DNA from 3 places in the Streptomyces sp. NBC_00989 genome. Region 2 is predicted to be linked to each of the others. Evidence: riboswitches for the same ligand, from Rfam matches in the RefSeq annotation. Region 2 holds a riboswitch; each other region holds the start of a gene.
What was found. Region 2 has a riboswitch for thiamine pyrophosphate ahead of OG714_RS15875 (thiamine ABC transporter substrate binding subunit). Riboswitches for the same ligand answer to the same signal wherever they lie in the genome.

Region 1 (7,804 bases), 4.6 Mb from region 2:
CTCCTGGAAGCCGCCCTCCGCCCCTTGGAGGCCGGAGGCGTCCAGGTTCGGGTCCTGCTCGTCCGGCTCGCCGCGGCGGCGCTTGATGCCGCCCGCGCCCGGTCGGCCGGAGACCGCCCAGCCGGCTTCGAAGCCGCGGCGGAACGACAGCGTGACGTAGGTCTGGCCGACGGCGAAGGCAACGGCACCCAGGCCGATCACGACGACGGAAGGAATCAGCACTCCGAGGACGACGCCCAGGAAGCCGACGAAAGCGAGCAGCCGCCAGCGCAGGCGTGCCTTGTACTGCAGCAACACCTCACCGAGCAACCACAGTGCGACGATGCCGAACGCGATGTAGAGGACCGTCCAGCCCATGTACGCCCCTCTCCCAGTGGCCGCTACGCAGTGTGTCCTATTCCGAAGCGACCGGTCTAGGCCTGCGGTGGGTGGTGCAGGCCCAAGTTCTCGTGGATTTCGAGTGACGCCGTGGAGCTGTTGAGCGTGATGAAGTGAAGTCCGGGGACTCCCTCGGCCAGCAGCCGGGCGCAGAACTCGGTGGCGAACTCGATTCCGATCGAGCGTACAGCGGCCGGATCGTCTTTGGCTGTGAGGATTCGCTCTTTCAGGGCGGCCGGGATGTCCGCGTTGCTGAGCTGCGGCAACCGCTCCAGCATCCGCACGCTGGTCACCGGCATGACCTCGGGGATGACCGGGGTCGCGCAGCCCGCCGCCTCGACGCGGTCGCGCAGCCGCAGATACGACTCGGGTTCGAAGAACATCTGGGTGATCGCGTAGTCGGCCCCGGCCCGGCACTTGTCGACGAAGTGCGCGACGTCCGTGTCCCAGTCCGGGGAGCGCGGGTGCATCTCCGGGAACGCCGCGACGCCGACGCAGAAATCGCCCGACTCCTTGATGAGCCGCACCAGTTCGGCCGCGTACGTCAGCCCCTGCGGGTGGGCCACCCAGTCGGCCATGGGGTCGCCGGGCGGGTCGCCGCGCACCGCGAGGATGTTGCGGATCCCGGCGTCGGCGTACTGGCCGATGATGTTGCGCAGTTCGGCGACGGAGTGGTTGACCGCGGTGAGGTGGGCGACGGGGGTGAGCGTCGTGTCGGCGACGATCTGCTCGGTCTCCTTGACGGTGCCCGCACGGGTCGAGCCGCCGGCACCGTACGTCACCGAGACGAAGTCGGGGGCGACCGCCTCGACCCGCCGCAACGCGCTCCACAGGTTCCGCTCGCCCTTGGGGGTTTTCGGCGCGGAGAACTCGAACGAGTACGTCCTCTTGCCGGTCGCGAGCATGTCGCGCACGGTGCGTGCGCGATCAGTCCTGGTGGATGCGGTTCCGAAGGCCATACCCGCAGGTTAGTCAGGGGGCGCCGGTCACCCAACCGGAACCGGGAATTTGCCTGGTTTGTCGCCCTCTTGTCCACCCACCGGACAACAGCACGACTCCTGGACGCCCGTCAGAGCTGCCGCAGCCGCTTCGCGAACTCCGCCGCCGCCGCGCCCGGGTCGTCGGCCTCCGTGATGGCCCGTACGACGACGACGCGGCGGGCGCCCGCTTCGAGGACCTCGTCGAGGTTGCCGAGGTCGATGCCGCCGATGGCGAACCAGGGGCGGTCGGTGCCCAGGGCGGCCGTGTACCGGACCAGGTCGAGGCCGGGGGCGTGGCGGCCGGGCTTGGTGGGGGTGGGCCAGCACGGGCCCGTGCAGAAGTAGTCCACGCCCTCCTGGACGGCGGCCGCGGCCGCTTCGGACTCGGCGTGCGTGGAGCGGCCGATCAGGACGTCCTCGCCGAGGATCGCGCGGGCCGCGGGGACGGGGAGGTCGCCCTGGCCCAGGTGCAGTACGTCGGCACCGGCGGCGTGGGCGACGTCCGCGCGGTCGTTGACCGCGAGGAGTCTGCCGTGCCGGGCGCAGGCGTCGGCGAACACCTGGAGGTGCTCCAGCTCCTCGGCGGCCTCCATGCCCTTGTCGCGCAGCTGCACGATGTCGACCCCGCCGGCCAGGACCGCGTCCAGGAACTCCGCGAGGTCGCCCTGGCTCCGGCGGGCGTCCGTGCAGAGGTAGACGCGGGCGTCGGCGAGTTCCGCGCGGGCGGCGGCTGCGGCGGTGTCGGGCATGCGTGTGTCCCCCGTTGTCCTGCTTGTCGTGTGGTGGTGTCGCGCACGGGCCGCGGGCAGGGCCCTTCCAGGCAGGCCCTCGCGTCGCCGCGGCCCGTGCACCGGTCGGTCGTGCGGGTCAGACGGCGAGCGCCTGGGCGCGGCGCTTCACCTCCGTGCCGCGATTCTCGCTCAGGGCCTGCGCGGGGGTGCCGGGCAGGCTGGGGTCGGGGGTGAAGAGCCACTCGAGCATCTCTTCGTCGGAGAAGCCGTCGTCCCGCAGGAGCGTCAGGGTCCCCGTGAGGCCCTTGACGACCTTCTGCTCGACCCCGTCGATGAAGGCGGCGGGGACGTGCAGCGCGCGGTTCTCACCACGGCGTACGGCGATGACTTGGCCGTCCTTGACCAGCTGCCGCACGCGTGTCACCTCGACATCGAGCACCTCTGCGATGTCGGGCAGCGTGAGCCAGGCGGGGACGAGAGCATCGATCTTTGCGTCAATCTCGGTCACGTAAACAGCGTGCCATCCCGGACTGACAGTCGGAAGTCGGGCCGGTCCGACCCGGGGGGACGAACTAGGCGATAGCCGCCTTCATCGGCACAGAAGCATCCGCCAGCACCTTGGGATCCAGGGGCGTGGCCGCCTCGATCAGACGCCGGCCCTGGGCCAGGTCACGGGGGCGGCCGACCGCCAGGAGGGCCACCAGACGGTCCCCGCGCAGCCAGCAGACGCTCCAGGCCGGGGTGGCCGGGTCGCCGCGCCACAGGGTGGTGTCGGCGGACGCGTGGTGACCGGCGTACTGGACGAAGCGGCCGAACTGCTCCGACCAGAAGTACGGCACCGGGTCGTACACCGCCGGGGTCTCCCCCACGATGTTCGCGGCGACCGTGCGCGGACCCTGGAGGGCGTTGTCCCAGTGGTGGACCAGAAGTCGCTCGCCGTACCTTCCCGAAGGGAAGGAGGCGCAGTCGCCGACCGCGTACACGTCCGGCACCGAGGTGCGCAGCCCGTCGTCGGCGAGGACCTCGCGGTGCGCGCCCAGTTCGATGCCGGAGCCCTGCAACCAGGCGGTGGCGGGGCGGGCGCCGATGCCGACCACGACGGCGCCCGCGGGCAGCCGGGTGCCGTCGTCGAGGACCACCTCGCCGGGTTCGACGTGCGCCACGCGTGCGTGCGTCCGAAGGGAAGCACCGGCGGCGGTGTACCAGGCGGCCATCGGCGCGGCCACCTCGGCGGGCAGCGCACCCGCGAGCGGCCGGTCCGCAGCCTCTACGACGGTCACCGCGCAGCCCGCCTCGCGCGCGGCCGTGGCGAACTCCGCGCCGATCCAGCCCGCGCCGACCACCACGATGTCGTGCTGCCGCGCGAGCACCGGCCGCAGCCGCTCGGCGTCGTCCAGGGTGCGCAGCAGATGTACCCCGGGGACACCGTCGGCGCCCGGCAACCGGATCGGTTCGGCACCGGTGGCGAGGACGAGGACGTCGTAGGGCACCGGGCCCTCGGCGGTGTCCAGTTCGTGGTCGGCGGGGCGCACGCCCAACACCTCGCGCCCCAGCTGCACTTCGATGCCGAGCGCCTCGAAGTCGACGTCGAAGGCGGAGCCCTCGGCCTTGCCGAGCAGGACGGCCTTGGACAGCGGGGGCCGGTCGTACGGCTGATGGGGTTCCGCGCCGATCAGGGTGACGGTACCGGTGAAGCCCTGGTCCCGCAGCGCGACCGCGGTCTGCACCCCGGCCATGCCCGCGCCGACGACGACCACGCGCCGCCCTGCCGCCGTGCCCTGTTCCCGCGTCTGCTCGCTCACTCGATCACCATAGACACCTGACAATTTGTCAGTCAGCGGGCGCGTCAGGTGACCTGTTCCACAGTGCTGGTCCCGTTTCCCGCCTGGGACTCCCATTCCCAGGTCTCATCGAGGCGCACACGGCCGTCGGGCAACTCGACCACATCGGACACGCAGTGCCCGGAGGACGTCGTCCCGTCCGTCTTCAACTGCACGTACCGGAAGTCGAGCCGGTCCCCCGCGCGCGTGCCGACGAGACACCCCCGTACGACGTCGCCGCCCGCGTACTCGGCCCAGATCTCGCCGTCCTTCTCGTGGTACGCGAACCGGGTGCGGGTGCCGACCTGACCTGGGGCCTGGTCCGCGACGGGGGCGAGGACGAGACCGTCGAGCGAGCGGGCCATGGACAGAGGCTCCCTTACTGGCGCACAAGGCACGGGCTAGGGTGGCCAACGTAAAGCACTCGCGGGAGTCCGGACGCACCGGGCTGAGAGGGAGGCTGGCGGCCTCCGACCGTACGAACCTGATCCGGGTCATGCCGGCGAAGGGAGGGGCTGGACGCCCATGCCTGCACACAACTCAGACGTCCTCGTCGTCGGGGGCGGGATCATCGGCCTGGTCACGGCCTGGCGCGCGGCCCAACGCGGCTTCGCCACGGCCGTGGTGGACCCCGAGCCGGGCGGCGGGGCCGCCCAGGTGGCCGCCGGGATGCTGGCCGCCGTCACCGAACTCCACCACGGCGAACAGACCCTGCTCGCCCTCAACCTCGCCTCGGCGCACCGCTACCCGGACTTCGCGGCCGAGCTGACCGACCTCACCGGCCTCGACCTCGGCTACCGGCGCTGCGGCACGCTCGCCGTCGCCCTGGACGCCGACGACCGCGCCCATCTGCGCGAACTGCACGCCCTTCAGCACCAGTCGGGCCTGCGCTCCGAGTGGCTGTCCGGGCGCGAGTGCCGCCGCCTGGAGCCGATGCTCGCGCCGGGCGTGCGCGGGGGGCTCAGGGTCGACGGGGACCACCAGGTCGACCCGCGGCGGCTGGCGGCCGCGCTGGTGGCCGCCTGCGAGCGCGCCGGGGTCGTCCTCCACCGGACGTGGGCCGAGCGGCTCACGGTCGAACGGGACCGCGCCACGGGGGTCCTCACGCGCGAGGGCGAGGTGCTGGGCGCGGGCCAGGTGGTGCTCGCCGCCGGCAGCCTCAGCGGGCGCCTGAAGGGCGTCCCGGACGACGTCCTGCCGCCCGTACGGCCCGTGAAGGGGCAGATGCTGCGGCTGACCGTGCCGGAGCGCCACGCGCCGTTCCTGAACCGCACCGTGCGGGCCGTGGTGCGCGGCAGCCAGGTGTACCTGGTGCCGCGCGCGAACGGCGAGCTGGTCGTCGGCGCGACCAGCGAGGAACTCGGCTGGGACACGACCGTGACGGCCGGCGGCGTCTACGAACTGCTGCGCGACGCCCACGAGTTGGTCCCCGGGATCACCGAACTGCCGCTCACCGAGACCCGGGCCGGACTGCGCCCCGGCTCCCCCGACAACGCACCCCTGCTGGGCCCGACCGCGCTGCCGGGCCTGCTGCTGGCCACCGGGCACTACCGCAACGGCGTACTGCTCACCCCGGTCACCGGCGACGCCCTGGCGCACGCGCTCAGTACCGGTGAACTCCCGGACGAGGCACGCCCGTTCACCCCGAAGCGGTTCGCCCGTACAGAACTCGTGGAGCAGCCCGCATGAACATCTCCGTCAACGGCGAGCACCAGGAGATCGCTCCCGGCACGCGCCTCGACGTGCTCGTACGGTCCCTCACCCCGGCCCCCTCGGGTGTGGCCGCCGCCCTCAACGAAACCGTCGTCCCGCGCGCGGAGTGGCCGTCGACGTCCCTCTCCGAGGGAGACCGCGTCGAGGTCCTCACCGCCGTCCAAGGAGGCTGACCCATGGCCGACGACCCCTTCCTCCTCGGCGGTACGTCCTTCACGTCCCGACTGATCATGGGCACCGGAGGTGCGCCCAGCCTCGACGTCCTGGAACGTGCGCTGGTGGCCTCCGGCACGGAGCTGACGACGGTCGCGATGCGGCGCGTCGACGCCTCCGTGCACGGCTCGGTGCTGTCCGTCCTGGAACGGCTCGGCATCCGGGTGCTGCCCAACACCGCGGGCTGCTTCACGGCGGGCGAGGCGGTGTTGACGGCGCGGCTGGCGCGCGAGGCACTGGGGACATCGCTGATCAAACTCGAAGTGATCGCGGACGAGCGCACGTTGCTGCCCGACCCGATCGAACTCCTCGACGCCGCCGAGACGTTGGTCGACGACGGCTTCACCGTGCTGCCGTACACGAACGACGATCCCGTGCTGGCGCGGAAGCTGGAGGACGTCGGGTGCGCGGCGATCATGCCGCTGGGCTCGCCGATCGGTTCCGGGCTCGGTATCCGCAACCCGCACAACTTCCAGCTGATCACCGAGCACGCGCGTGTGCCGGTGATTCTGGACGCGGGGGCGGGTACGGCGTCCGACGCCGCGTTCGCGATGGAGCTGGGGTGCGCCGGTGTGATGCTTGCCTCAGCGGTGACGCGGGCGCGGGAGCCGGTGTTGATGGCGTCGGCGATGCGCGGCGCGGTGGAGGCGGGGCGGTCGGCGTTCCGGGCGGGGCGTATCCCCCGTAGGTACTTCGCCGAAGCGTCCTCCCCGACAACCGGCGTGGCCTGCCTGGACCCGGAACGCCCCGCCTTCTGAATCTCCGGCAACGCACCACCCGCCGAGCCGCACAGCTCGGCCTCGGACACCCGCTCCACCATGAGGTATCCGTCACAGGTCGGCTTCAGTACCGCCCCGAAACTGGCCGAAAACGCCGTGCTGTCAGCGTCGGCTCGTACACTCACCTGCGTGGATACGACCCTTCATGACCCTCTCGTCGGGCAGTTGCTCGACGGCCGGTATCGCGTCGACGCGCGGATCGCCGTCGGCGGGATGGCCACGGTCTACCGGGCCGTGGACACCCGCCTGGACCGGGTTCTCGCGCTCAAGGTGATGCACCCGACGCTGGCGGCCGACGCCCACTTCGTGGACCGGTTCATCCGCGAGGCGAAGTCTGTGGCGCGGCTGGCGCATCCGAACGTGGTGCAGGTCTTCGACCAGGGCGCCGACCGGTCGTACGTCTATCTGGCGATGGAGTACGTCGCCGGCTGCACCCTGCGCGACGTGCTGCGCGAGCGCGGGGCGCTTCAGCCGCGGGCCGCCCTGGACATCCTGGAGCCGGTGCTGGCCGCGCTCGGTGCCGCGCACCGGGCCGGGTTCGTGCACCGGGACATGAAGCCGGAGAACGTGCTCATAGGGGACGACGGCCGGGTCAAGGTCGCCGACTTCGGGCTGGTCAGGTCCGTGGACACGGTCACCAGCACCACCGGGTCCGTGCTCGGCACGGTGTCGTATCTCGCCCCGGAGCAGATCGAGGGCACCACCGCCGACCCCCGGGTCGACGTGTACGCGTGCGGTGTCGTCCTGTACGAGATGCTCACCGGCCAGAAGCCGCACGACGGGGACTCCGCCGCGATCGTGCTCTACAAGCACCTGCACGAGGACGTCCCGCCGCCCTCGGCGCTCGTCCCGGGGCTGGCGTACGAGCTGGACGAGCTGGTCGCCACGGCCACCGCGCGCACCCCGGACCTGCGGCCGTACGACGCGGTCGCGCTGTTCGGTCTGGTCCGCGAGGCGCGGTCGGGGCTGAGCGCCGAGCAGCTGGACGCGGTGCCGCCGCAGGCGCTGGCCTCGGAGCATCCCAACGCCGAGAACCGTACGAGTGTGATCCCGCGCTCCCTGACCGTGCCGCGTCCGCTGCCGGTCAACGAGGACGACGGGCCCGGTGACCCGTTCAACCGGACCAGCCGGTTCGAGAGCGGCCCGCCGCTGCCGCCCCGGCGGCGCGAGACGCGGCGGCCCCGGCGCGG
Region 2 (7,804 bases):
GGTCAGCCGTACGCGCTCGACCCCAAGAAGTCCGTCCAGAAGGTTCTGGACGAGGCGGGTGTCACCCTGAAGCGCTTCACGCGCATCAAGGTCGGCATCTGAGTCCGTACCGCGATCGACGCGCGACGCCCCGCGGAATCCCGCTAGGGTCGTCAGAAGTCGGCCCGGTACGCCGTCGCGCACGCGCGCGTGGCGGACGACAGCAGATCTGACGAGGAGGCCATTGCCGAGCATGGGATGCGAACGACACCCCACCGGCAGTGGCCTTCTTCGTATGTGCGACCACGTTGAAGAGGCGAGAACTTCATGACCACCAAGCCCCAGAAGAGCGACGACGGCAAGGTACGCGGCCGGTTCATGCTGAAGCTGTCCGGAGAGGCCTTCTCCGGAGGCGGCGGCCTGGGCGTGGACCCCGACGTGGTGCACAAGATCGCCCGTGAGATCGCGGCCGTCGTCCGGGACGGCGCGGAGGTCGCCGTCGTCATCGGCGGCGGCAACTTCTTCCGCGGCGCCGAACTCCAGCAGCGCGGCATGGACCGGGCCCGCTCCGACTACATGGGCATGCTCGGCACCGTGATGAACTGCCTCGCCCTCCAGGACTTCCTGGAGAAGGAGGGCATCGACAGCCGCGTCCAGACCGCCATCACCATGGGCCAGGTCGCCGAGCCGTACATCCCGCTGCGCGCCGTGCGCCACCTGGAGAAGGGCCGCGTGGTCATCTTCGGCGCCGGCATGGGCATGCCCTACTTCTCCACCGACACCACCGCCGCCCAGCGCGCCCTGGAGATCAACGCCGAGGCGCTGCTGATGGGCAAGAACGGCGTGGACGGGGTCTACGACTCCGACCCGAAGACGAACTCCGAAGCCGTCAAGTTCGACTCGCTCAGCTACGGCGAGGTCATCACCCAGGACCTCAAGGTCGCGGACATGACCGCCATCACCCTGTGCCGCGACAACAAGCTTCCGATCCTGGTCTTCGAGCTTCTGGCGGAGGGCAATATCGCCCGCGCCGTCAAGGGTGAGAAGATCGGCACGCTTGTGGGTGACCAAGGCAGCCAGGGCTGATGACCCTGACCGGGGGATGGACAATGTCCTGCCGGTCGGGAACCGTGCAGGAAGAAGACGCGACGCAGCCGGCCGCCGACGCCGACACAGCACAGCAGCCGGGCCTACTCAAGACACGCAGGAGCAAGTGGTGATCGAAGAGACCCTCCTCGAGGCCGAGGAGAAGATGGAGAAGGCCGTCGTGGTCGCCAAGGAGGACTTCGCCGCGATCCGCACCGGCCGTGCGCACCCGGCGATGTTCAACAAGATCGTGGCCGACTACTACGGCGCACTGACGCCGATCAACCAGCTGGCCTCGTTCTCCGTGCCGGAGCCGCGGATGGCCGTGGTGACCCCGTTCGACAAGACCGCGCTGCGGAACATCGAGCAGGCGATCCGCGACTCGGACCTGGGCGTCAATCCCAGCAACGACGGCAACATCATCCGAGTGACGTTCCCCGAGCTGACCGAGGAGCGCCGCAAGGACTACATCAAGGTCGCCCGGACCAAGGCCGAGGACTCCAAGGTGTCCATCCGCGCCGTGCGCCGCAAGGCCAAGGACGCGCTGGACAAGCTCGTCAAGGACAAGGAGTCCGGCGAGGACGAGGTTCGTCGTGCGGAGAAGGAGCTCGACGACACCACGGCGAAGTACGTCGCCCAGGTGGACGAACTCCTCAAGCACAAGGAAGCGGAGCTGCTCGAGGTCTGATGAACGACTCTTCCTGGGGGGCACCGCCACAAGCCGGGTACTGGGGGCCGTCCGACCAGGGGCCTGTCCAGGGGGCTGCCCCGGCGGGTCCCACGTACGATGCGCCTGAGGCGCAGCAGACTCGCCCCATGCCCATCGTGCCCGACGAGCCCGCATACGGCGGACACCAGGATGACGACCGGGGGGCCGCTCGGCTGAGCGGCCCCTTGTTCCGCGACGAGACGCAGCAACCGCCGTACGACGTACGGCAGTCGCAGCCGTACGACCCGCGGACGCAGCCCTCTGACACGCCGCAGGTGCAGCCCTACGGGGCGGTGCCGCAGAATCCGGAGCCCATGCCCGACGCCCCGCTACCGGCGCCCGCCCCGCAGAAGAAGAGCGCGGGCCGGGACCTCGGTGCGGCCATAGGGGTCGGGGTCGGACTCGGCGCGGTGATCATCGCGTCCCTGTTCGTCGTCAAGGCCGTGTTCGTCGGCGTGATAGCGGTCGCCGTCATCGTGGGCCTGTGGGAGCTGACCTCGCGGCTGGAGGAGCGCAAGGGCATCAAGGCGCCCCTCGTGCCCCTCGCGGTCGGCGGCGCGGCGATGGTCGTCGCCGGATACGTCCGGGGCCCCGAGGGCGCCTGGGTCGCCATGGCGCTCACGGCGCTCGCGGTCCTCGTATGGCGGATGACGGAGCCGCCCGAGGGCTACCTCAAGGACGTCACGGCGGGCGTCTTCGCGGCGTTCTACGTGCCGTTCCTGGCCACGTTCGTCGCCCTGATGCTCACCGCCGACGACGGCGCCTGGCGGGTCCTGACGTTCCTGCTGCTGACCGTGGTCAGCGACACGGGCGCCTATGCCGTCGGCTGGCGCTTCGGCACGCACAAGCTCGCCCCGCGCATCAGCCCCGGAAAGACCCGCGAGGGCCTGTTCGGGGCGGTGTCCTTCGCGATGGTGGCGGGCGCGCTGTGCATGCAGTTCCTGATCGACGACGGCAGCTGGTGGCAGGGCCTCGTCCTGGGCCTCGCGGTCGCGGCCAGCGCCACGCTGGGCGACCTCGGCGAGTCCATGATCAAGCGCGACCTAGGCATCAAGGACATGGGCACGCTGCTGCCGGGTCACGGCGGCATCATGGACCGCTTGGACTCCCTGCTGCCGACCGCTCCGGTGGTGTGGCTGTTGCTGGTGCTGTTCGTCGGATCCGGCTGAAACAGGGTCCGACCTGCGGTTCTGTACGTGAGGGGCTCGTTGTCCACAGGGCGGCGAGTCCCTCTTCGTATGTCTGCGACACTGGTAGGGCCATGCCTAAGCCCGGAGAACTCACATTCGTCGCCCCCCGCGGAGCCCAGAAGCCGCCGCGGCACCTTGCCGATCTCACGCCCGCCGAGCGCAAGGAAGCCGTCGCCGCGATCGGGGAGAAGCCGTTTCGCGCCAAGCAGCTCTCGCAGCACTACTTCGCGCGGTTCGCGCACGACCCGGCGGAGTGGACCGACATCCCCGCCGGTTCGCGCGCCAAGCTGCAGGAAGCGCTGCTTCCTGAGCTGATGACCGTCGTACGGCATCTGTCGACCGACCAGGACACCACCCGCAAGACGTTGTGGCGGCTGTTCGACGGGACGCTCGTCGAGTCCGTGCTGATGCGGTACCCGGACCGGGTCACCATGTGCATCAGCTCGCAGGCGGGATGTGGCATGAACTGCCCGTTCTGCGCGACCGGACAGGCCGGACTCGACCGCAATCTGTCGACCGGCGAGATCGTGCACCAGATCGTCGACGGGATGCGCGCGCTGCGCGACGGCGAGATTCCCGGCGGGCCCGCGCGGCTCTCCAACATCGTCTTCATGGGCATGGGCGAGCCCCTCGCCAACTACAAGCGGGTCGTCCAGTCCATCCGTGCCCTCACCGACCCGGAGCCGGACGGCCTCGGGCTCTCGCAGCGTGGGATCACCGTCTCGACGGTCGGACTGGTCCCGGCCATCCACCGTTTCTCCGACGAGGGCTTCAAGTGCCGGCTCGCGATCTCGCTGCACGCGCCCGATGACGACCTGCGCGACACCCTGGTCCCCGTGAACACGCGGTGGAAGGTGCGCGAGGTCCTCGACGCCGGCTGGGAGTACGCGGCGAAGTCGGGACGCCGGCTGTCCATCGAGTACGCGCTGATCCGCGACATCAACGACCAGGCGTGGCGCGGCGACCGGCTCGGCCGCCTCCTCAAGGGCAAGCCCGTGCACGTCAACCTGATCCCGCTGAACCCGACGCCGGGCTCGAAGTGGACCGCCTCCCGGCCCGAGGACGAGAAGGCGTTCGTCGAGGCCATCGCGGCCCACGGGGTGCCGGTCACCGTCCGGGACACCCGTGGCCAGGAGATCGACGGAGCGTGCGGCCAGCTCGCCGCGACCGAGCGGTAGGCTGACCGGCGTAGGTACATCTTCATATTCCGACAGGGGAGCGCCACAGCGCTGAGAGTGCGGGATTGTCCGCAGACCCTCTGAACCTCGCCCAGGTCATTCTGGGTAGGAAGTTCGGTCACCACTCTTGCTGTTGCGCCCTGCCCACATCCCGTGGGCGGGGCCGCGTCTCTTCCTGGACACCCCAGGAGGAAAACAACCGTGCACACCAAGACCTTCATGGCCGCGGCCGTCGGCCTCGGCCTGCTCACGCTCTCCGCGTGCGGCTCGTCCGACAGCGGCAGCGGTGGCGACTCCAAGACCGTCACCCTCGTCAGCCACGACTCGTGGGCCGTCTCGAAGAGCGTCCTCAAGGACTTCGAGAAGCAGTCCGGCTACACCGTCAAGGTCCTCAAGGACGGCGACGCCGGCCAGGCCGTCAACAAGGCGATCCTGACCAAGGACAACCCCCAGGGCGACGTCTTCTTCGGCGTCGACAACACCCTGCTCTCCCGCGCGCTCGACAACGGCCTCTTCCAGTCCTACGACGCGAAGGGCTCCGGCCTCGTCAAGCCCGAGTACCGCGTCGACCAGGCCAAGCACCGGGTCACGCCCATCGACACCGGCGACATCTGCGTCAACTACGACAAGGCGTACTTCAGCAAGCACAAGCTGACCCCGCCGACGTCCTTCGCGGATCTGGTCAAGCCCGAGTACAAGAACCTCCTCGTCACCGAGAACGCGGCCACCTCATCGCCCGGCCTCGGCTTCCTGCTCGGCAGCGCCGCGCAGTACGGGGACGACGGCTGGCAGGGCTACTGGAAGAAGCTCAAGGCCAACGGCGTCAAGGTCGTCGACGGCTGGGAGCAGGCCTACGACCAGGAGTTCTCCGGTTCCGCCGGCGGCAAGAAGGCGGGCGGCGACCGGCCCCTCGTCGTCTCGTACGCCTCCTCGCCGCCCGCCGAGGTCATCTACGCCGACCCGAAGCCGACCACCGCGCCCACCGGGGTGTCGTACGGCACCTGCTTCCGGCAGACCGAGTACGCGGGGCTGCTCAGCAACGCCGAGAACACCAAGGGCGGCAAGGCGTTCCTCGACTTCCTGCTCACCAAGGAGTTCCAGCAGGACATGCCGCTCAACATGTTCGTCTACCCGGTGATCGAGGGCGCCCAGGTGCCGCAGGAGTTCGTGAAGTACGGCCGCCAGGCCTCGGACCCCGAGACCATGGCGCCCGCGAAGATCGCCGCCGACCGGGACCAGTGGGTCAAGTCGTGGACCTCGCTCGTACTGAAGTAGCCGAAGCGGCGGTTGAAGCAGCCCCGCGGCGGACCCGTCGGGGCAACGCGACACGGCTCGGCCTCATGGCCCTGCCCGTCGCGTTCTTCGCGGTGTTCTTCGCCTACCCCGTCGCCGCGATCGTCGCGCGCGGCCTCAAGGCCGACGGCGCCTGGCAGTTGGGCCGCATCTGGGACGTGCTCGCGCAGTCCGACATCCGGCACGTCCTGTGGTTCACCACCTGGCAGGCGCTCGCGTCCACCGCGCTCACGCTGATGGTCGCGCTCCCCGGCGCGTACGTCTTCGCGCGCTTCGACTTCCCGGGCCGGCACGTCCTGCGGGCCGTCGTGACGGTGCCCTTCGTGCTGCCCACGGTCGTCGTCGGTACGGCGTTCCTGGCGCTCGTCGGCCGGGGCGGACTCCTGGACGACCTGTGGGGCGTACGGCTGGACACGACCGTGTGGGCCATCCTGCTCGCGCACGTCTTCTTCAACTACGCGGTCGTCGTACGGACGGTGGGCGGCCTCTGGGCGCAGCTCGACCCGCGTCAGGAGGAGGCCGCGCGGATGCTCGGCGCCTCCCGGCTCCGGGCCTGGCGGAAGGTGACGCTGCCCGCGCTCGGGCCCGCCGTGGCCGCCGCCGCGCTGATGGTCTTCCTCTTCACCTTCACGTCCTTCGGCGTGGTCCAGATCCTCGGCGGCCCGACCTTCTCGACCCTCGAAGTGGAGATCTACCGTCAGACTTCGGAGGTCTTCGACCTGTCCACGGCGGCCGTGCTCACGATCGTCCAGTTCGTCGCGGTGGGCGCGATCCTCGCCGTCCACGCCTGGACGGTACGGCGACGGGAGAGCGCCCTACGGCTCGTGGACCCGTCGGTGACCGCACGGCGCCCGCGCGGGGCCGGGCAGTGGACCCTGCTGGCCGGAGTCGTCGCGTCCATCGCCGTCCTGCTTCTGCTGCCGCTCGCCGTGCTGGTCCAACGGTCGCTGGACTCACCGGACTTCGGGTACTACCGGGCGCTGACCCACGACGACGGCGGCACCTTCCTGGTCCCGCCGATCGCCGCGATCGGCAACTCGCTGGAGTACGCCGTCGCCGCCACCGCCATCGCCGTGGTGATCGGCGGACTCGCCGCCGCGGCGCTGACCCGGCGTGATGCCGGGCGGCTGGTGCGGGGCTTCGACGCGCTGCTGATGCTGCCGCTCGGGGTGTCCGCGGTGACGGTCGGCTTCGGGTTCCTGATCTCGCTCGACAAACCCCCGCTGGATCTGCGGAGTTCATGGATCCTGGTGCCGCTCGCGCAGGCGCTGGTGGGCGTCCCCTTCGTCGTACGGACGATGCTGCCCGTGCTGCGGGCGGTGGACGGGCGGCTCAGGGAAGCGGCGGCCGTGCTCGGGGCGTCGCCGTGGCGGGTGTGGCGGGAGGTCGATCTGCCGCTAGTACGGCGGGCGTTGCTGATCGCCGCCGGGTTCGCGTTCGCGGTGTCGCTGGGTGAGTTCGGGGCGACCGTGTTCATCGCGCGGCCCGACAACCCGACGCTGCCGGTCGCGGTGGCCCGGCTGCTGTCCCGGCCCGGTGATCTCAACTACGGCCAGGCGATGGCCCTTTCGACGATTCTGATGGTGGTGTGCGCGGTGGCCCTGCTGGTGCTGGAGCGGCTGCGCACCGACCGGACGGGGGAGTTCTAGATGCCGCCGAACACGCCGCCGAACACGCCGCCGAACGTGCCGCAGAACAGGCCGCTGCTGAGCCTTGAGGGTGCGACCGTACGGTTCGGCGGACGCCCGGTGCTGGACGCCGTCGACCTCGGAGTCGTGGAGCACGAGATCGTGTGTGTGCTCGGGCCCAGCGGCAGCGGCAAGTCGACGCTGCTGCGCGCGGTGGCCGGGCTGCAACCCCTGGACTCCGGGCGGGTGTTGCTCGACGGCCGGGACCAGTCGGGTGTGCCCGCGCACAAGCGGGGCGTGGGCCTGATGTTCCAGGACCATCAGCTGTTCCCGCAGCGGGACGTGGCCGGCAACGTCGCCTTCGGGCTGCGTATGCACGGGGCGTCGAAGAGGCAACAGGACGACCGGGTGGGTGAGTTGCTCGACCTCGTCGGGCTGCCGGGCGCGGCTCGTCGTGCCGTAGCCGGGCTGTCCGGCGGTGAGCAGCAGCGGGTGGCGCTCGCCCGTGCCCTGGCGCCCCAGCCCCGTCTCCTCATGCTCGACGAACCGCTCGGTCAGCTCGACCGGTCACTGCGGGAGCGCCTGGTCGTCGAACTCCGGGAGCTGTTCGGCACGTTGGGCACGACCGTGCTCGCGGTCACGCACGACCAGGGCGAGGCGTTCGCGCTGGCCGACCGGGTCGTGGTGATGCGGGACGGGCGGATCGCCCAGTCCGGTACGCCGCTTGAGGTCTGGCAGCAC
Region 3 (7,804 bases), 2.2 Mb from region 2:
TGAGCTTCCTCGTCTCCGAGGAGCTCTCCTTCCGTATCCCGGTCGAGCTGGGCTACGAGACGTGCGATCCGTACGCCGTGCGGCTGACCTTCCATTTGCCGGGAGATGCCCCGGTGACCTGGACCTTCGGCCGGGAGCTGCTGATCGACGGGCTGGGCATGGCGTGCGGGGAAGGTGACGTGCGGATCGAGCCCGTCGACCCCGAGACGCTGGGCGAGGTGCTGATCCGGCTTCAGGTGGGCGGCGACCAGGCGCTGTTCCGCACCGGCGCGGCACCGCTCGTGGCGTTCCTCGACCGTACCGACCGGCTGGTTCCGCTCGGTCAGGAGGGCGCCCTCGCGGACTTCGACACCCACCTCGACGAGGCGCTGGACCGCATCCTGGCGGAGGAGCAGAGCGCCGGGTGACGTGTTGTGTCGGCGGCGAGGGGCGGGGAGTTGGCGTAACGCTTCGCCACGGGCTCTGAAGCCGCTGGAGGCGCCGTGAGCCCTTGAAGGTTCTCCGGGCCCGGCGATCCGCAGTAACGCTTCTGCGCGGCCCTCTGGACCGGTTCTCGCCGCCCACCGCAGTGCTTCCGGCGCTCAGTGTGTGCGCCGCTCAGTGCTTGCGGCGCCGGCCCTTCCCGCCGCGCGCCGTCGCGGGCTTGGCACTCGGCGCCGCCGTGGCCGTCGTAGCCGTATCCGCTGCGGTCGCACCCGCCGGAACCGCCTCGGGCCCCGGGCGGTCCGCCGAGACCACCAGGGCCGCGAGGGCCGTGGTGACCGGTACCGACGCGACCAGGCCGATCGAGCCCACCAGCGTGCGCACGATCTCCTCGGCGACCAACTCGCTGTTGGCGACCGCCCCCACGCTGCTCTGCGCGATGGAGAAGAGCAGCAGCAGGGGCAGGGCCGCGCCCGCGTAGGCGAGGACGAGCGTGTTGACGACGGATGCGATGTGGTCGCGGCCGATGCGGATGCCGGCGCGGTACAGCCCGCGCCAGCCCATCGACGGGTTGGCCTCGTGCAGCTCCCAGACCGCCGACGTCTGCGTGACCGTCACATCGTCGAGCACGCCGAGCGAACCGATGATGACGCCGGCGAGCAGCAGACCGCTCATGTCGATCGACGGGTACAGCCCGTGGATCAGGCCCGTGTTGTCGTCCGTGTTGCCGGTCAGCGCGGCCCAGCCGATGAACACCGAGCCCAGGACGCCGATCAGCACCAGCGACATCAGGGTGCCGAGCACCGCCACGGACGTACGGGCCGACAGGCCGTGGCACATGTAGAGGGCGATCAGCATGATGGCGCTCGATCCGACCACCGCCACGATCAGCGGGTTCGAGCCGTGCAGGATCGCGGGCAGGATGAAGAAGTTCAGGATCATGAAGCTGATGGCCAGCGCGACCAGCGCCATGACACCGCGCAGCCGGCCCACCACCACGACGGCCAGGGCGAAGATCCCGGCGAGCAGCGCCATCGGGAACTTACGGTTCACATCGGTGACGGAGTACTGCAGATCCCTGGGCGCGGAGGGCTCGTACGCGACCACGACCTTCTCGCCCTGATGCAACTGCCGTGACTGGTCGGGCTGCACGATCTCCGTGAACGTACGACCCTTGTCCTTGCCGGTGGAGACCGTGACCGTGGCCTTCTTGCAGGTGCCGGCGGCCTCCTGGGCGGCCGAGGAGCCCTCGGCGGTGGAGGTGTCGCCGGTCGAGCCCCCGCCCGAGGCGTTCACCGACGCGCAGCTCACGCTGACGACCTTGGTGACCGTCGCCTGCTGTGTCTGCCGGTCGAAGCCGACGCCGGTGCGCTTGTGCGACGGGGCGCCGCCGGGCCAGAGCACCACCATGCCGACCACGACCGCCACCGTGAACGGGATCAGGATCGCCGCGATGACCTTCCGCAGATGCCGGGAGACGGGGGCTGCGGGGCCATGGCTGTGGGAATGACCGTGCCCACCGCCCGCGCCGGAACCGTGTCCGCTGTCCCCACCCGGTCCGTGCCCGCCGTCCCCACCCGATCCGTGGTCGTGCCCGGAACCGGAACCGTGGTCGTGGCCGGATCCCTGGTCGTGGCCATGCGGCGGCCCGGTCGGCGGGAACGGGGGCTGCTGTGTCGTGGTCACCGCCCGATCATCGCAAGAACGCCGGGGGCCCACTGTTCAGCGCGCCACTTATGACGCTAGCGTGGAGGCACCTTTGCACACGCGGGAGCTCGGAGCACCGGGCTGAGAGGGCGCTGACCTTCGTCTCTGCGATGTTTCACGGGAAACGTCACCCGAATCGAGTGATGTTTCACATGAAACATCGGCTGACGGAAGCCGCTGCGTCGACCGCCGAACCTGTTACCGGGTAATGCCGGCGTAGGGAGTAGGTCTCATGACCAACAAGGACGCACGCACGCCTGCCTTCAGCCAGGACGAACAGCCCATTCCGGGCGAAGAGTCCGCACGGGCCGAGCTGTTCACACCGGCCCAGCAGTCCGCGGAGGCCGGGAAGTCCATCGGCTGGCACAAGGGGTACGTCGCGGGTTCGCGCCCCGATCTGCGGGTGCCGGTCCGTCAGGTGCACCTCACCAACGGGGAGTCGGTGACGCTGTACGACACCTCCGGCCCGTACACCGATCCGCTCGTCGACACCGACGTCCGCAGGGGGCTGGCGCCGCTGCGGGAGAACTGGATCATCGCGCGCGGCGACACCGAGCAGTACGCGGGCCGCCCGGTCCGCCCCGAGGACGACGGGATCAAGCACACCTCACCGCGCGGTGGCCTGCGCAACCTCGACGCGGTCTTCCCGGGGCGGCCGCGTCAGCCGCGGCGCGGACGGGAGGGCACGCCGGTCACGCAACTCGCCTATGCGCGACGGGGTGAGATCACGCCCGAGATGGAGTTCGTGGCCGTACGGGAGAACGTCGCACCCGAGGTGGTCCGCGAGGAGATCGCGGCCGGGCGGGCGGTGCTGCCGGCCAACGTCAACCATCCCGAGATCGAGCCGATGATCATCGGCAAGCGGTTCCTGGTGAAAGTCAACGCCAACATCGGCAATTCCGCGGTCACTTCCTCCATCGAGGAGGAGGTCGAGAAGATGACCTGGGCGACCCGCTGGGGTGCCGACACGGTCATGGACCTGTCCACCGGCCGCAACATCCACACCACCCGCGAGTGGGTGCTGCGCAACTCCCCCGTCCCCATCGGCACGGTGCCGCTCTATCAGGCGCTCGAAAAGGTCGACGGCCGCGCCGAGGAGCTGACCTGGGACATCTACAAGGACACGGTCGTCGAACAGGCCGAACAGGGCGTGGACTACATGACCGTCCACGCGGGCGTGCGACTGCCGTTCGTACCGCTGACGGCGAACCGCAAGACGGGCATCGTCTCGCGCGGCGGCTCGATCATGGCGGCCTGGTGCCTGGCGCACCACAAGGAATCGTTCCTGTACGAGAACTTCGAGGAGCTGTGCGAGATTCTCGCCGCTTACGACGTCACGTACTCGCTCGGCGACGGCCTGCGGCCGGGTTCGATCGCGGACGCCAACGACGCGGCGCAGTTCGCTGAGTTGAGGACGCTCGGGGAACTCAACACGATCGCGAAGCGTTTCAACGTACAGACCATGATCGAGGGCCCGGGACATGTCCCGATGCACAAGATCAAGGAGAACATCGACCTTCAGCAGGAGATCTGTGATGAAGCTCCGTTCTATACGCTCGGCCCGCTGACGACGGACGTCGCGCCGGCGTACGACCACATCACCTCCGGCATCGGTGCCGCGATGATCGCCTGGTGGGGCACGGCCATGCTCTGCTATGTCACGCCCAAGGAGCACTTGGGCCTGCCCAATCGTGACGACGTCAAGACCGGCGTCATCACCTACAAGATCGCCGCCCACGCAGCCGACCTCGCCAAGGGGCACCCCGGTGCGCAGGAATGGGACGACGCGCTGTCCGACGCCCGCTTCGAGTTCCGCTGGGAGGACCAGTTCAACCTGGCTCTCGACCCGGACACGGCACGGGAGTTCCACGACGAGACGCTTCCGGCGGAGCCGGCCAAGACGGCGCACTTCTGCTCGATGTGCGGGCCGAAGTTCTGCTCGATGAAGATCTCCCAGGACATCCGCCGTGAGCACGGTGGCACCAAGGCGGAGGTCGAGGAGGGCATGGCCCGGAAGTCGCAGGAGTTCGCTGCGGCGGGCAACCGGGTGTACCTGCCGATCGCCGACTGACGACAACCGTCTAGCTCTCTGGTGCACCTTCGGCAGGCCTGGCGCACAGGGCGTGGTCGATGAGGACCCCCGTCGCGTGGTTGAGGGCGGTCAGGTCTGGCGGCGCGGTGGTGGTCGTGATGGAGACGGTCACCGCCCGCCTGCCGTCCGCGGTCACTGCGGGGCGGGTGTTGGTGCCTGCGCCGTCGCCCTCGTGTGTGTAGTAGTAACCGCCGCAGGAGAGGGGGATCTCGCGGAGGCCGAGGCCGTAGGTTCCCTCGGGCATCTCGGCCACGTCCTCCGGGTCGTCGGTTCGTTCGACGGTCCGGCGCATCTCGCGCCACTCCTCGGCGGGGAGCAGCCGGCCGCCGACCAGGGCACGGAAGAAGGTGTTCAGGTCGGCGGAGGTGCTCACCACACCGGAGTCCGCGGTGTGCTGGAGGCTGTGGTCGGTGACGTCGAGGCGCTTGCCGTCGGCGGTCGTCAGGTAGGCGTTCACGTGCGGGTCGGGCAGGAACGGGTCGAGCCCGGGGATGGTGGTGTTCCGCAGGCCCAGCTTCGCGATCACCCGGTGTTCGACCAGGTCCCGCCAGCTCGCGCCGCCGGCCTTCTCCGCGATCATCCCGGCCAGCAGGTAGTTGGTGTTGGAGTACGCCCAGCGGGTGGGCCCGCCCGGCTGGGGCACGAACACCGGCCGGTGCTTCATCGCCACCGCGACCAGGTCGGCGGTGGGGGTGGCGTCGTAGCGGTTCTCGTCGAAGTGGTTGATCAGCGCGTCCTGGATCTCCGGGTCGTCGACGTAGTCGTACAGGCCGCTGGTCTGGCGGAGCAGGTCGCGGACGGTGATGCGGCTGCCGTCGTTGCCGTTGCCCGAGACGACCGACGGGAGCCAGCGTTCGACGGTGTCGTCGAGCGACAGGCGCTTCTCCGCGACGAGTTGCAGGACCACGGTCGCCACGAACGTCTTCGTCGTGCTCGCCACGCGGAAGTGCGCGTTCCAGGGGACCGGGTCCGCGGAGTCGGCCGTCCGGGTGCCGATGCGTGCCATGAGCGGCGGGCCGTTCGGCCCGTCGACCCTGGCCAGCACGTTCACATCGCCGCCGCCGGCCTTTCGTACGGCTGCGAGGTCGTGGCGGAGCGTGCGCTCCGTGTAGGAGGGCCTCGCCGCTGTGTGCCCTCCGGTGGCGGTTGCCGCCAGGGGTGAGCCCAGTGCGATGAGTGCTGCTGCCAGCACGGTGGCTCCGGCCTTCTTCGACGACGGCATCTGCGTGGTCGTATCCCCCGGTGTTCTGGTTCCTGGTCGGTGACGATCACCAGCCAACCGGAGCTGTCGGCGCGAGGGGATGGGACTGTCCTCCGGATGAGGGGTGCACCTGCCCCCCTCAAGGCCTACGGGTTCACCCCCGCCCGTAGATTCGCCCGAGGAGTGGAGCTGCTCCGGGGGATGTGGTGTTGTGAGTTGGGGGACTGGGGGGGATGGGGACCGTGATTCTTCTGCAGGTGACGGACGAGGCGCAGTCGTTGGTGTGGGACGGCGATGATCTGGTCGATGTCGTGGGTGGTCGGCGGTGGGGGCCTGATGGTGTGGAGCGCCGGGTTTCGGTCGACCATGGGTATTCCTTCGACCGGAGCGTCAGCTCTCCGTCCGGCCGCTTCACCGTGGTCTACGACGAGCGGGGCACCGAGGCACTGTTGCTGGAGGGCGATCGGCCGGTCCGTGAGCTGGCGCGCAATGACGACTACGCCGAGGACTTCGACTATCCGGTCGCCCTCGGGGTGCTGCGGGACGGCCGTGAGGTACTGGTGCACTGCCCGGACCAGTACGACCTCCTTGAGATCGAGGACGCGGAATCCGGAGAACGGCTCACGGTCGGCGACCGTACGCAGAACGACGTCCTCCACTCGCGGCTGGCGGTGTCTCCGGGTGGGACCCATCTGTTGTCGGCGGGCTGGGTGTGGCATCCGTACGGGATCGTCGAAGTATTCGACCTGGAACGGGCGTTGACGGAACCCGCTGTGCTCGACGCCCTTGGCGTGCCGACTTTCTACCCGGGCAACAGTTCCGAGGTGATCGCGGGCTGCTGGCTCGACGGTGACCGCGTGGCGGTGGCGACCGGGGAGGAGTTCGTCGACGAGGAGGAGACCGCGGCGAGCGCAGGCCTGGGTAGACGGCAGTTGGGCGTATGGTCGCTCGCCGAGAAGCGGTGGGTGCATCGCAACAGGGTCGACTTCCACATCGGCACGCTGATCCCGCGGGGTGACACGGTCGTCTCGCTGTACGGGCATCCGCGGCTGATCGATGTCACGACGGGGGCGTCGACGGCGGAATGGCCGGCCGTGGAGGTGCCGAGCAGGGAGGGGAGTTACGGAGTCACCCACATCCCGACGCCGGTCGCGGCACTGCACCCGGACGGCATCCGACTGGCTGTCGCCCAGCCGGAGAGCATCGCGGTCATCACGCTTCCCGGGACGGGTCGCTGACCGGCGCAGCGCGCAGCCGACCCTCTGACCTGGTGACCGGGTGTTCGGCTTGCGCTCCCCTGGGTGGGGGCGCAAGCCGAGGGGCTACTCCGGCTGGTGTTCTGGCCCCCCGAAGTCCGGGCTCGAGAAGTCCGGGCTGCTGAAGCTCGGGCGGTGCCCCGGTTCCGGGCCGTCGTCCGGGCTGGAGAAGCCCGGTCGGTCGTAGCCGAGGTGCGGCATGCGACTCGGTCCCCGGGGTGTCGTACGGCGCAGTGTCGCCGTGCCCGGAGCCGCGAGCGCCTCCTGGAGGAACGGCAGGATGCCGCGTTCCAGGAGGGCGTCGTGCCAGGCGTCCCTGGCGCGGGCCACTTCGCCGCCCGACTCGCCGTAGGGGCCGGTGTCGGGTGAGGGCCTGTTGCGCAGGGCGGTGAGCAGCAGGCCGACGGCGGCGACGAGGATCGCCGCGGCGGTCATGGCGCCGAACACCCATCCGGCGGTCAGCATGGTCTTGGCGAACGCCGGTTCGGGGCTGAGCATCTTGAGGATGTAGCCCACGAGCAGGAATATCGCCGCGGCCGTGCCGGCCAGGACGGGGGTGAGGACGGCGGCGACGGCGATGGCGCCCGCACCCTCGGCCGCCTCCCCCAGGGTGGTGGCGAGCCCCATCGCGCCCACGCCGCCCGGCTCCGCGGAGCCGGTCTCGCGGACGGTCGACGGGGTGGACGACGCCGGCTGGCGCAGTTCCTCGCGGACCTTCACGTAGTGCTGGTACTCGGTCGCCGCGGCCGCCGTGATGAGCGCGGTGGCGTTCAGCGCCATGGTGCGCAGCTGTTCGGGGTTGAGCCGCTGACCGACAGCGGCCAGTTCCGGGCGGGTAGGGGCGGAGCGCAGCGCCTCGTCGAGGATCCGCTCGTACTCCTGGCGGTCCTCGCTGTGCAGGTGCTGCGGAACGCTGTTCATGTGCATCCCCCGATGCTCCGTAGGGCTTGGGGCTCGCATGCCAACGAGCCGTCGGGCAGAAACGGAGGGGAGCCTGCTACGGATAAGCCGATGGTAGAGCGGCGACGGCACACGGTGACAGGGGGTTTCCAGAAATTGGCCCTGGCCAGCGCTGTCGTCCGCCGGTCCTCCGAGGGGGACGTCTGCCCGGATAACGCTCAGATA

Region 1: another riboswitch for thiamine pyrophosphate. It lies ahead of thiO (glycine oxidase ThiO); the one in region 2 lies ahead of OG714_RS15875 (thiamine ABC transporter substrate binding subunit).
Region 3: another riboswitch for thiamine pyrophosphate. It lies ahead of thiC (phosphomethylpyrimidine synthase ThiC); the one in region 2 lies ahead of OG714_RS15875 (thiamine ABC transporter substrate binding subunit).

What each region holds. Positions count from the first base shown of each region.
Region 1 is NZ_CP108728.1:8,295,585-8,303,388, reverse strand. It holds gene OG714_RS37145 (hypothetical protein) at 1-357, opposite strand, end outside; gene metF (methylenetetrahydrofolate reductase [NAD(P)H]) at 414-1,337, opposite strand; gene thiE (thiamine phosphate synthase) at 1,448-2,107, opposite strand; gene OG714_RS37130 (Rv2175c family DNA-binding protein) at 2,226-2,597, opposite strand; gene OG714_RS37125 (NAD(P)/FAD-dependent oxidoreductase) at 2,662-3,891, opposite strand; gene OG714_RS37120 (hypothetical protein) at 3,936-4,274, opposite strand; TPP riboswitch at 4,326-4,437, shown strand; gene thiO (glycine oxidase ThiO) at 4,435-5,598, shown strand; gene thiS (sulfur carrier protein ThiS) at 5,595-5,795, shown strand; gene OG714_RS37105 (thiazole synthase) at 5,799-6,593, shown strand; gene pknB (Stk1 family PASTA domain-containing Ser/Thr kinase) at 6,744-7,804, shown strand, end outside.
Region 2 is NZ_CP108728.1:3,723,259-3,731,062, reverse strand. It holds gene tsf (translation elongation factor Ts) at 1-102, shown strand, start outside; gene pyrH (UMP kinase) at 307-1,065, shown strand; gene frr (ribosome recycling factor) at 1,196-1,753, shown strand; gene OG714_RS15885 (phosphatidate cytidylyltransferase) at 1,753-2,943, shown strand; gene rlmN (23S rRNA (adenine(2503)-C(2))-methyltransferase RlmN) at 3,036-4,142, shown strand; TPP riboswitch at 4,167-4,272, shown strand; gene OG714_RS15875 (thiamine ABC transporter substrate binding subunit) at 4,362-5,417, shown strand; gene OG714_RS15870 (ABC transporter permease) at 5,483-7,084, shown strand; gene OG714_RS15865 (ABC transporter ATP-binding protein) at 7,085-7,804, shown strand, end outside.
Region 3 is NZ_CP108728.1:5,920,843-5,928,646, forward strand. It holds gene OG714_RS26140 (SsgA family sporulation/cell division regulator) at 1-407, shown strand, start outside; gene OG714_RS26145 (YibE/F family protein) at 598-2,109, opposite strand; TPP riboswitch at 2,181-2,370, shown strand; gene thiC (phosphomethylpyrimidine synthase ThiC) at 2,363-4,201, shown strand; gene OG714_RS26155 (serine hydrolase domain-containing protein) at 4,212-5,444, opposite strand; gene OG714_RS26160 (hypothetical protein) at 5,657-6,661, shown strand; gene OG714_RS26165 (hypothetical protein) at 6,746-7,606, opposite strand; gene OG714_RS26170 (metallophosphoesterase) at 7,798-7,804, opposite strand, start outside.